Regions from separate parts of the Protofrankia sp. Cas8 genome, predicted to be linked through region 3. Evidence: riboswitches for the same ligand, from Rfam matches in the RefSeq annotation. Region 3 holds a riboswitch; each other region holds the start of a gene.

Region 1 (3,252 bases), on a different contig from region 3:
CTCACGCGGAGCGTGTGCCGGCTAGCTGGCCGAGGAAGCCGGTGTTGTCGTAGAAGTGTTCGACTTCGAGCAGTCTGAGGTCGTCAGCGACACGCGCCACGCTGACCCCGAACATCTCGACGCGTTCGCCGGTTGGCTCGAACCCCTTGTACGGTCCGCTGAAGGTACCCCAGTGGCGCCATTTAAAAGTGATCATAGGCGGTGGCGAGTAGACCTCCAGGACCTCCCAGAAGAAGCCGCCCGGAAGGGCCTTGAGGAAGATTTGATGGGAGGACTCGAACGTCTCGTCGCTCGCCGAGTAATAGGGGTTCTCGCCGATGAGGATGTTGTAGCTGCCTCTTTCGACAAGGTCCTGACTGTTTGCCCAGGGACCGCCGTTGACGCGGGTACGGAACTGATCGGTGACCATACTGACCCATTGGGCCGGATCTTTCTTGTGGGAGACCTCCATTTCGAAGACCTGAACCACGCGCTCGACGATGTCGGCCAGGGAGCCCTTGGCGTGTTCGTGGGTACGCTCCTGGGGCATCGTCTCTTTCGACAGATGATAGTCGGGCGGCTCGCCGTCGCGCCACCGTACTCCAGCGGCACCGGCGATGACCGCGTCCCGGCCCTGCACGTGCAGCGGCTGGTCTTCGGCCTTCTCGTTGTTCACCGTGTTGCTCCTCCTGTCGATCGGTCAAATCCAGGATGCGTCGAGTGCCGTTCGGGAAGAATCTCCGGAACGGATGGGAGCGGTGCTGCCCAGCGCGGCCGGCAACGGGGACGCGGCGTTGCAGGGCGTGGAGCATGCATCCCGCGTCCTCCGTCCCGGTCAGGTTACTACCCGTGAGGGTAGCAGAAAACAGGACGAAGGTCCTGAATTAGCCGAACATATGGATATACCTGAATGTCGGGGTTGGGCGTGCCGGCGAGGCCCTTGTCGAAGGGGTCGGGGCGTGGAGGGTCGTGAGGTCCGCGAGATGCCGGCGATCCAGTCCCGCCGGATCTGGGTCGAGCGTGACTCGGGATCGTGACCGCTCAGGCGGGTAGGTAGCGGGCGTGCGGATAATCGGAAACATTCTGTGGCTGTTGTTCGCCGGGTTCGAGCTGGCGCTCGGCTATCTCCTTGCCGGCATCGTGTGCTGCCTGCTGATCGTGACGATCCCGTTCGGGGTCGCGGCGTTCAGGTTGGCGGGCTACGTCGTCTGGCCGTTCGGCCGGGTCGTGGTCGACCAGCCCGGCGAGGCTCCCGTCGTGCTCTTCCTGGTCAACCTGCTGTGGTTCCTGATCGCCGGCTGGTGGCTCGTCCTCGGACATTTGATCTTCGGCGTGGTGCTCTGTTTGACGATCATCGGGATCCCGTTCGGCGTAGCGTCGTTCAAGATGATTCCGCTGGCCATCGCGCCACTGGGTCGGCGGGTGGTCCCCCTTCAGAACCTCGATCCGGCCATCCCGGTCGCGGCATCGGTCTACAGGTGAGGGCTGTCCACAGTTGACGGCGGGCGGCCAGTAGCCCTTCGGCCCAGCTGGTCCTCTGAGTACCCGGTGAGATGCGTAACCGGTACTGCTTGACGCGAGGGGTTGATTGCTGGTTGTCTCATTGGTGTCCGAGCGGTGGAAGCCGGTGTGAATCCGGCACGGTCGCGCCACTGTGACCGGCCCGCCCAAGGAGCGACGTCGGAAGCCAGACCCATCGCCGGACATGCCCTGCCGAGTGGAACGCGTGATTCCTGTGGAGGTCCCGCAATGGCCCATGCAATGGCGTATCCAGCGGCTGGCGATGCGCCGGCCGCCCGGCCGGCGCTGCCGACGATCCCCCTGACCGAGCTGGCCCCATTTGCGCTCTTCGGTTCGGTCCTGGCGCTGCTGCTGCTGTACTTCGTCGGTGCGGAACAGGGCGCCGTGTCGCTCGTGGGCGGTAGTTACATCCACGAGTTCGTACACGATGCCCGTCACCTGCTCGGTTTCGCCTGTCACTGAGCGGGGCCGGTGATGGTTCGCGCACTGCTGATCCGTGGGATGCTGGTCGGCGCGCTCGCAGCCGGGTGTGCCTTCGTCGTCGCCAAGCTCCTCGGGGAGAGCGAGGTCGGCCACGCGATCGCCTTCGAGTCGGCGCGGGACGCCGCCGACGGCGTGCAGGCAATGAATCTGGTGTCCCGAAACGTGCAGAGCACCATCGGCCTGTTCACCGGCCTGTTGGTGTTCGGCGTCGCAATCGGCGGGCTCTTCGCTCTCGCCTACGCCGGTGTGCAGGGCCGTCTCGGTGGCCTGGGTGCGCGGGGGACGGCGGCGCTGGTGGCGCTCGCGGGCTTCATGGGAATGTACCTGCTGCCCGATCTGAAGTATCCGGCCAACCCGCCGTCCATCGGTAATCCCGACACCATCGGTGAGCGCACAAGCCTGTACTTCACGATGATGCTGATCTCGCTGGCAGTGGTCATCGGTGGCGCTGTGACGGCTCGCCGGCTCGCGGCGAGGTTCGGTGCCTGGGATGCGGCGTTGCTCGCCATGGCCGGTGCTCTGGTGATCGTCGGGTTGGCCTGTTACCTCCTGCCACAGGTCCACGAGACCCCGCAGGGATTTCCCGCCGATGTGCTGTGGCGGTTCCGCATCGCATCCCTGGCGATTCAGGTGTCGCTGTGGACCACGATCGGCCTGCTGTTCGGGGCGCTGACCGAGCGTGCGGTCCGTTCGGCGCGCAGTGATCAGAAGACGAGTTCCGCGGTGGCTCCCACTGCGGCATAGGTGGGCAGGGCACGGCGGTCAGCTGTCAACAAGCGTGCACCGGCAGCCGCGGCGCTCATCCCCACTAAGGCGTCGTACACCTGCCCGCCTGTGATCCCGGTGGCGGCGAAGGTGGTGAGGAGCCGCCGGTACTCGGCCGGGCTGAGTACGAGTGGTTCGTCAGGAAAGTCCTGCGTCAGCGCAAGCACGACGTCGGCAGCCGGGGTGGCGACCCCGCGCTGAAGCTTGGTGAGCACGGAAACCGTCTCGATCAGAACATGTCCGGGTAGCTGCCGGACGTTCCGTACGAGATCGAGTGACCTCTTGTGTTCGGGATGCCAGTCTGCAAGGGCTGGCACGATCACACTCGTATCGGCTGTTGTGATCAACGAGGCCATCCGCGCGACTCGTCGATCATGCGAAGTAGGTCTTCGTGCTCTAGGAGTGGGGTGGGTGTACCGGTCGTGAGCACGGTACGGCCGTCCCGTTCGACGGCGACGGCCCTCGGCCCGACCGGCCGCAACGTGAGTTCGCCGTTGCGTTCTT
Region 2 (3,252 bases), on a different contig from region 3:
TGGTGGAGATCCGCGAGGCCGGTCGGTTCTCCATCAACGTGCTCGACGCGAGCGGCGTCGAGCTGGCCACCGGCTTCGCCTCCCGGCCGCCGGCAGACCGATTCGCCGACGTGTCCCACGAGATCGTCCACGAGGTGCCCGTACTCGACGACGCGCTCGCGTGGACCACCTGCACGGTGCACGCCCTGCATTCTGGTGGTGATCACACCATCCTCGTCGGTTCCGTCATCGGGCTCTACCGGGGCCACGGTCGACCGTTGCTGTGGCACGACGGGCGCTTTCAATCCATTTCGCGTGGACGGCAAGGCGGCGAAGACCCCGATATGTAGCATCTCATCCGGGCAGCTGACGTGCGGCATTTATATGTATCTTTCATAACGCATGGCATATTGGTCGAAATATCATGGCGAGTACAAACAGAAGGAATAAACTTCGCCACATCGCATCGCCGACCCATGTGCCGCGGTACCATACGACCCGACGAATGAACTCGTAAAGAAAGGAGTCCGGCGTCATGCCTGATCGGCTCATCGCAGATCCTCGCGGATTCGGCCGGCGCGCCACGTTGGATGTGTGAGACGTGGATGGTGACTCTTCTGCAGACATCTTCCTGTTCTACCGCGACGGCACCGGGAAACAGCAGGTGGTGAACCTGACCGCGGCCGTGGGTGTGACGGTCGGTCGCGGTCCCGGTAGCGACGTCAGGCTGGCGTGGGACAGCAAGGTCTCACGCCTGCATGCACAGTTCCAACAGATCGGAACCAACTGGATACTGATCGACGGAGGGTTGTCCCGTAACGGCACCTTTGTGAACGGGGAACGGCTCGTCGGACGGCGACGACTCGGGGACGGCGACGTTATTCTCGTCGGTTCGACCTCGCTGACTTATCGTGACAACCGCTTCGGCCGCGCATCCGCCGGCCGTGGCGCGATAGAGACCCAAGACGTGAACAATATCGTGACCCTGCGTTCCCTGTCGTCGACCCAGCTGCTGGTACTGGAATCCCTGTGTCGCCCGTACCAGGAGCGAACCCCGTACACGACTCCCGCAACAAATCGGCAGATCGCCGACGAGTTGTTCTTCAGTGTCGAGGCGGTCAAGACCCACCTACGGACGTTGTTTCGCAAGTTCGGCGTGGAAGAACTGCCGCAGAACCAGAAGCGAATGAAGCTCGTCGAGCTGGCTTTCCAGGCCGGGTTGGTGTCCGAGCGCGAACATTGATCGTCACCGCTGGCCCACCACGCCGCCCTCCCAGCCCCGTCGCCCGATGACTTCGGGCGTTCCGCGGTCAGACCGAGCGTCGCGTGTGGGATGATCGTGGCGGCATCCTTCGCGAGGTGCCCTGGGAGACCGGGGAGAATCGGGAAGCCGGTGAGAGTCCGGCACGGGCCCGCCGCGGTCATCGGGGAGTCACCGTCCACGCGCGCAGGCGCAGCCACTGGGCCACCTGGCCTGGGAAGGCCGGGCGGCCAGGCGTTGATCCGAGAGTCCGAAGACCGGCCTCGCATGTGTGCCACCCGCCGATGGTCGGGTGGTCGGAGCGCGGGAGCCTCGCCATGTCCGTAAATATCTACGATGTGATCAAAAAACGCCGTGACGTGCGTGCCCAGTTCACCGGAGCGCCGATCGCGGCCGATGTCCTGGACCGTGTGCTTGCGGCGGCTCATGCCGCCCCGAGCGTCGGCCTGAGTCAGCCATGGGACTTCATCCTGGTCGAAAACATCCGAACCCGGAAAACCTTTCATGATCATGTCAGGCATGAACAAGCTGTCTTTGCGGCGACACTGACCGCGGACCAAGCCACCCGTTTCAGCCGGATCAAGATCGACGGCGTACTGGAGTCCACGCTGGCCGTCGTGGTGACATACGACCCGCGGCGGGGCGCACCAGCTGTCCTGGGACGACACTCCATCGCGGATGCCGGGCTGTATTCCGTATGTCTGGCCATCGAGAACCTGTGGCTGGCAGCGACCGCCGAAGGCCTCGGCGTCGGCTGGGTGTCCTTCTATCGTGAACAGGCCGTTCGGAACATGCTCGGGATTCCCGACGAGGTCCGCCCTGTCGCGTGGTTGTGCCTGGGACCTGTCACACATCATGAGACCGTCCCCGACCTGGAACGGCACAACTGGGCCTACCGGCGCGCTCTGCCTCAGGCAGTCCATCACGAGATGTGGTAATCAGCCGGTCAGGAATCGACGGTCGGCCACCTTCAAGCCAAGGTGGCCGACTGTCTGCGGCTCTCCGGGAAGCGAACGTAGCGGCCGCCCCGGAGCCTGTTTCAGGCTTGTTTCACAGCACCCGATTTCACAGCACCCGGGTTCAGAACAGCAGTTTCAGAGGGCGGAGACTACCTGCTCGTAGTCCAGCCGTGGGCTGCGGTCGAACCACGGGTTCTCCCCGGGAGTGCCGATGTTTATGACTGCGAGTGTCCGCAACGGCTGGTCGGCGAAGAACTCCTTGTCGACAGCGGTGGCGTCCAGGCCCGTCATCGGGCCGGCCGCCAGCCCAGCGGCGCGGATACCCAGAATGAGGTAGCCGATCTGCAGGCCGGCGTTGAAGCGGGCCGTCTGCTCGCGAGCGACCGGTTCGGTGAAGAAGTCCTTGGCGTTCGGCAGATGGGGGAAGACCTGCGGGAGGTTCTCGTGGAAGTCGACGTCCGCGGCCACGATGGCCACGAGCGGCGCAGACTGCGTCTTCGCCTGGTTACCCGGGCTGAGATGCTGTACCAGCCGTTCCCGAGCCTCGGGCGAACGGACCAGGATGATCCGCAGCGGCTGCGCGTTCATACTGGTCGGCGCCCATTTGATCAGCTCATAGATGGCACGGACCTGCTCGTCGGACACCGGATCGTCGCTGAACGTGTTCGCAGTCCGGGCCGTGTGGAACAATAGATCCGCGGCGGCGGCGTCCAGCAGCAGAGCGTCTTCGCCGGTAGCGATATCGGTGATGGTCATGGAGGTCGGGACTCCTGATAGTCGGGTGGTTGCCATGAGCGCTCCGGGGACTGCGGCCTACGGGCGCGCGATCTGACGATCGTCGCGCGCCCGTAGGCCCAGCTGCTTAATTGAACCGACAACTATGCTGCCGGCATCCCGACTGCGATGTGAGCTGCGCCTCCAGGCCCGCTCTCGGCGGGGACGGGTACGAAGGGCTGCCACCAAGGGCTGCTACCAAGGGCTGCTACCAAGGGCGGCATCGATCCGTGGAGAGTGCTCGGATGTCTAGTAACCCACGTCCGGGGGTCGCGCTGC
Region 3 (3,252 bases):
GCCCGGACCGCACCGCGCCGGTCGCCGGGACGTAGTGCGAGCCCCGGGCCTACCCGCCCGCGGGCGTGCTGCCAGGGCGCGGCTGCCCGCAGGGTCGCCAGCAGGTGCAGGCCGGGTGCGTCCGGGGAGCTCGTGACGACCGCGCCGTGCGAGGTGCGGGCGCGTGAGCGGCGGCCGGGCGCGCCCAGCGGCGTTCCGGTGTCTGGGATCTCCAGCCGGCGCGGGCGGAACGACGGGCCGGGCGTGCCGGCACGTCGCTCCTGGCGCCCCTGCCCCTGCCCCGCCGTGGCGCGGTATTCCCCGGCATCCTGTTCCGGGGCATCGTGTTCCGCGGAACGCGGGGATGGGACGACATCCGACTCGGCCGTCCGCTCCGCTGTCGTTTCCGGCCCGCTGGACGTCGGCCCGCTGGACGTCGGCCCGCCGCGTCCACCACCGCCACCACCGCCACCGGGCGACGGGGGGCGATCCGGGTCCATGTCCGGGTCCATGTCCGGGTCAAGGTCGGGGTCCGGACCGGTGGGGGACTCCTCCGCGTGCTCGTCCAACGCCTTGGTCAGGGCGTCTTCGTCCAGGCCGGGCGCGTCGAACGGGCCACGGCGGCAGCGGTGCGGCAGGGCCAGGCGGGCGGCCCGGCGGACGTCGTCGGCGTCGACGGTCTCCCGGCCCTCCCAGGCGGCCAGCGCGATCGCGGTGCGTGCCACGACCACGTCCGCGCGCATCCCGTCCACGTCGAACGCCGCACACACCGCGGTGACCTGGCGCAGTGCGGAGTCGGGCAGTTCGACAGCGGGCAGCCGGTCGCGGGCGGTGGCGATCCGGGCGGCCAGGGCGGTCTCCTGCACCGCCCAGCGAACGGCGAAGGCGTCGGGGTCGGCGTCGTAGGCCAGCCTGCGACGCACCACCTCGGCCCGCACCGGCGGCTGTCGGCTGGCGGCGACCTCGACGGTCAGTCCGAAGCGGTCCAGCAACTGCGGGCGCAGCTCACCTTCTTCGGGGTTCATCGTCCCGACCAGCAGGAAGCGGGCTGCATGGCGCACCGACACCCCGTCACGTTCCACGTGGGCGACACCGAGGGCGGCCGCGTCCAGCAGCAGGTCGACGAGATGGTCGTGCAGGAGGTTGACCTCGTCGACGTAGAGCAGGCCGCGATGGGCGGCGGCGAGCAACCCCGGCCGCAGCGAGGTGACGCCTTCGGCGAGCGCCCGGTCGAGGTCGATCGCTCCGGTGACCCTGTCCTCGGAGGCGCCGACCGGCAGCTCCACCAGGCGCGCCGCCCGGGTGCTCGGCCGCGCCTCCGGTGGATGCGGGCCGTCCGGGCAGTCGGGGTCGACCGCGGCCGGGTCACAGGAGAACCGGCAGCCGGTTACCACGTTCACCGGTGGGAGCAACGCGGCGAGCCCTCGGACCGCGGTCGACTTGGCCGTGCCCTTCTCGCCGCGGACGAGGACCCCGCCGATCGCCGGGGACACCGCGTTGAGGACGAGCGCGAGCCGCAGATCGTCCATGCCCACCACCGCGGACAACGGGTAGGCCGTCATCGTGCCCTGTGCCGGTGTGCGCCGGACTCCGTATCGATCACGAGCCGGCCGATCACGAGCCGGCGGGCGTGCGTTGGCATACCGCGGTCCTCCCTCGGGTTTCCTCGCCCTCGGTAACGGTGCGGACGGCCGGAGTATCCTGACTTCCGGATCAGCGCGCCCCCTCGGCCTTCCAACCGCTCTCGCGGCCGTGACGTACGGTGAGGGGTTGCTCCCCGGTGACAGTGGCGGGACCGCGCCGGATTCCCACCGGCTTCCTCCACTGCCGTCGCGTTCCTCAGCATGGCACACCTACGGTCATAGCGACGGTCCGACGGGTTATCCTTCGCGGCTTTCAAGGCCGCCTGCAAGGCCGCCCGCAACGCCGCCTTCAAGGTCACCTTCGAGCTCCAGGTAGGTCTGGCGGAGTCCGTCGATGGTGGTGGCGTCGGGTTTTTCCCACAGGCCGCGGTCGGCGGCTTCCAGCAGGCGTTCAGCGATGCCGCGCAGCGCCCACGGATTGGACGTTTGCATGAAGTCGCGGGTTTCGGGGTCGAACACATAGGAGGCGGCCAACGACTCGTACATCCAGTCCTGCACGACACCCGCGGTCGCGTCATAGCCGAACAGGTAGTCGACGGTCGCCGCCAGTTCGAACGCGCCCTTGTAACCGTGGCGGCGCATCGCCGCGATCCAGCGCGGATTCACCACCCGGGCCCGGAACACCCGGTGGGTCTCCTCCTGCAACGTGCGGGTCTTCACCGCGTCCGGCATGGCGCTGTCCCCCACGTAGGCCGCCGGTGACGCGCCCGTGAGCGCGCGGACCGCCGCGACCATCCCGCCGTGGTACTGAAAGTAGTCGTCGGAGTCGACCAGGTCGTGCTCGCGGGTGTCCTGATTCTTCACGGCCACCTGGATGCGACGGAACGCCTGCTCCATGTCGGCTCGGGCCTCCCGCCCGTCGAGGTCGCGGCCGTAGGCGTAGCCGCCCCACACCGCGTACACCTCGGCAAGGTCGGCGTCCGAACGCCACTCGCGCGAGTCGATCAGGGGCAGGAGACCGGCGCCGTAGGCCCCCGGCTTCGACCCGAAGATACGGGTCGTGGCCCGCCGCCGGTCACCGGGAGCGGCGCGCAGATCGGCTCGCACGTGGGCGGCGAGTGCGTTGTCGGCATCCGCCTCCTCGTCGAGGGCCGCGACGGTGCTCACCGCGTCGTCGAGCAGCGTGACAATGTGGGGGAAGGCATCCCGGAAGAAGCCGGAGATCCGCACGACCACGTCCACCCGCGGCCGGCCGAGCTCGGCAAGCGGTACCACCTCGAAGCCGGTGACCCGCCGGGACGCGTCGTCCCAGGTCGGCCGGCAGCCGAGCAGCGCCAGCACTTCCGCAATGTCGTCACCTTGCGTACGCATCGCGGACGTGCCCCAGACGGTCAGTCCCACCGAGGACGGATAGCTCCCGGTGTCGGCGAGGTGGCGGGCGAGCAGCGAGTCGGCGAGTGCGCGGCCGGTCTCCCAGGCCAGTCTGGACGGGATCGCCTTCGGATCGACCGAGTAGAAGTTCCGCCCGGTCGGCAGTACGTTGACCAGCCCGCGGGTGGGTGACCCCGACGGCCCCGGCGGCACGAACCCGCCACCGAGCGCCCGGAGTACGGCAGTGATCTCGTCCGGGGTGCGGTCCAGGCGCGGCACCACCTCGGACGCGGCGAACACCAGCACCTTCTCGACCTCG

The links. A riboswitch is a leader RNA that binds a small molecule or an ion and turns the genes downstream of it on or off. The one in region 3 is predicted to bind cobalamin.
Region 1: it holds a riboswitch for cobalamin, as region 3 does, so the genes downstream of both, U9977_RS14390 (CbtB domain-containing protein) here and U9977_RS03860 (VWA domain-containing protein) in region 3, are expected to answer to the same signal.
Region 2: it holds a riboswitch for cobalamin, as region 3 does, so the genes downstream of both, bluB (5,6-dimethylbenzimidazole synthase) here and U9977_RS03860 (VWA domain-containing protein) in region 3, are expected to answer to the same signal.

What each region holds. Positions count from the first base shown of each region.
Region 1 covers NZ_CAUVXI010000089.1:5,188-8,439, reverse strand. Annotated here, with positions in the region: gene U9977_RS14400 (SnoaL-like polyketide cyclase) at 2-655, opposite strand; gene U9977_RS14395 (YccF domain-containing protein) at 1,042-1,461, shown strand; cobalamin riboswitch at 1,567-1,691, shown strand; gene U9977_RS14390 (CbtB domain-containing protein) at 1,741-1,962, shown strand; gene U9977_RS14385 (CbtA family protein) at 1,975-2,727, shown strand; gene U9977_RS14380 (PIN domain-containing protein) at 2,688-3,104, opposite strand; gene U9977_RS14375 (AbrB/MazE/SpoVT family DNA-binding domain-containing protein) at 3,092-3,252, opposite strand, start outside.
Region 2 covers NZ_CAUVXI010000287.1:473-3,724, forward strand. Annotated here, with positions in the region: gene U9977_RS25405 (flavin reductase family protein) at 1-329, shown strand, start outside; gene U9977_RS25410 (FHA domain-containing protein) at 581-1,222, shown strand; cobalamin riboswitch at 1,320-1,521, shown strand; gene bluB (5,6-dimethylbenzimidazole synthase) at 1,558-2,178, shown strand; gene U9977_RS25420 (malonic semialdehyde reductase) at 2,335-2,949, opposite strand; gene U9977_RS25425 (HAMP domain-containing sensor histidine kinase) at 3,219-3,252, shown strand, end outside.
Region 3 covers NZ_CAUVXI010000012.1:6,315-9,566, reverse strand. Annotated here, with positions in the region: gene U9977_RS03860 (VWA domain-containing protein) at 1-1,541, opposite strand, end outside; cobalamin riboswitch at 1,674-1,801, opposite strand; gene cobN (cobaltochelatase subunit CobN) at 1,860-3,252, opposite strand, start outside.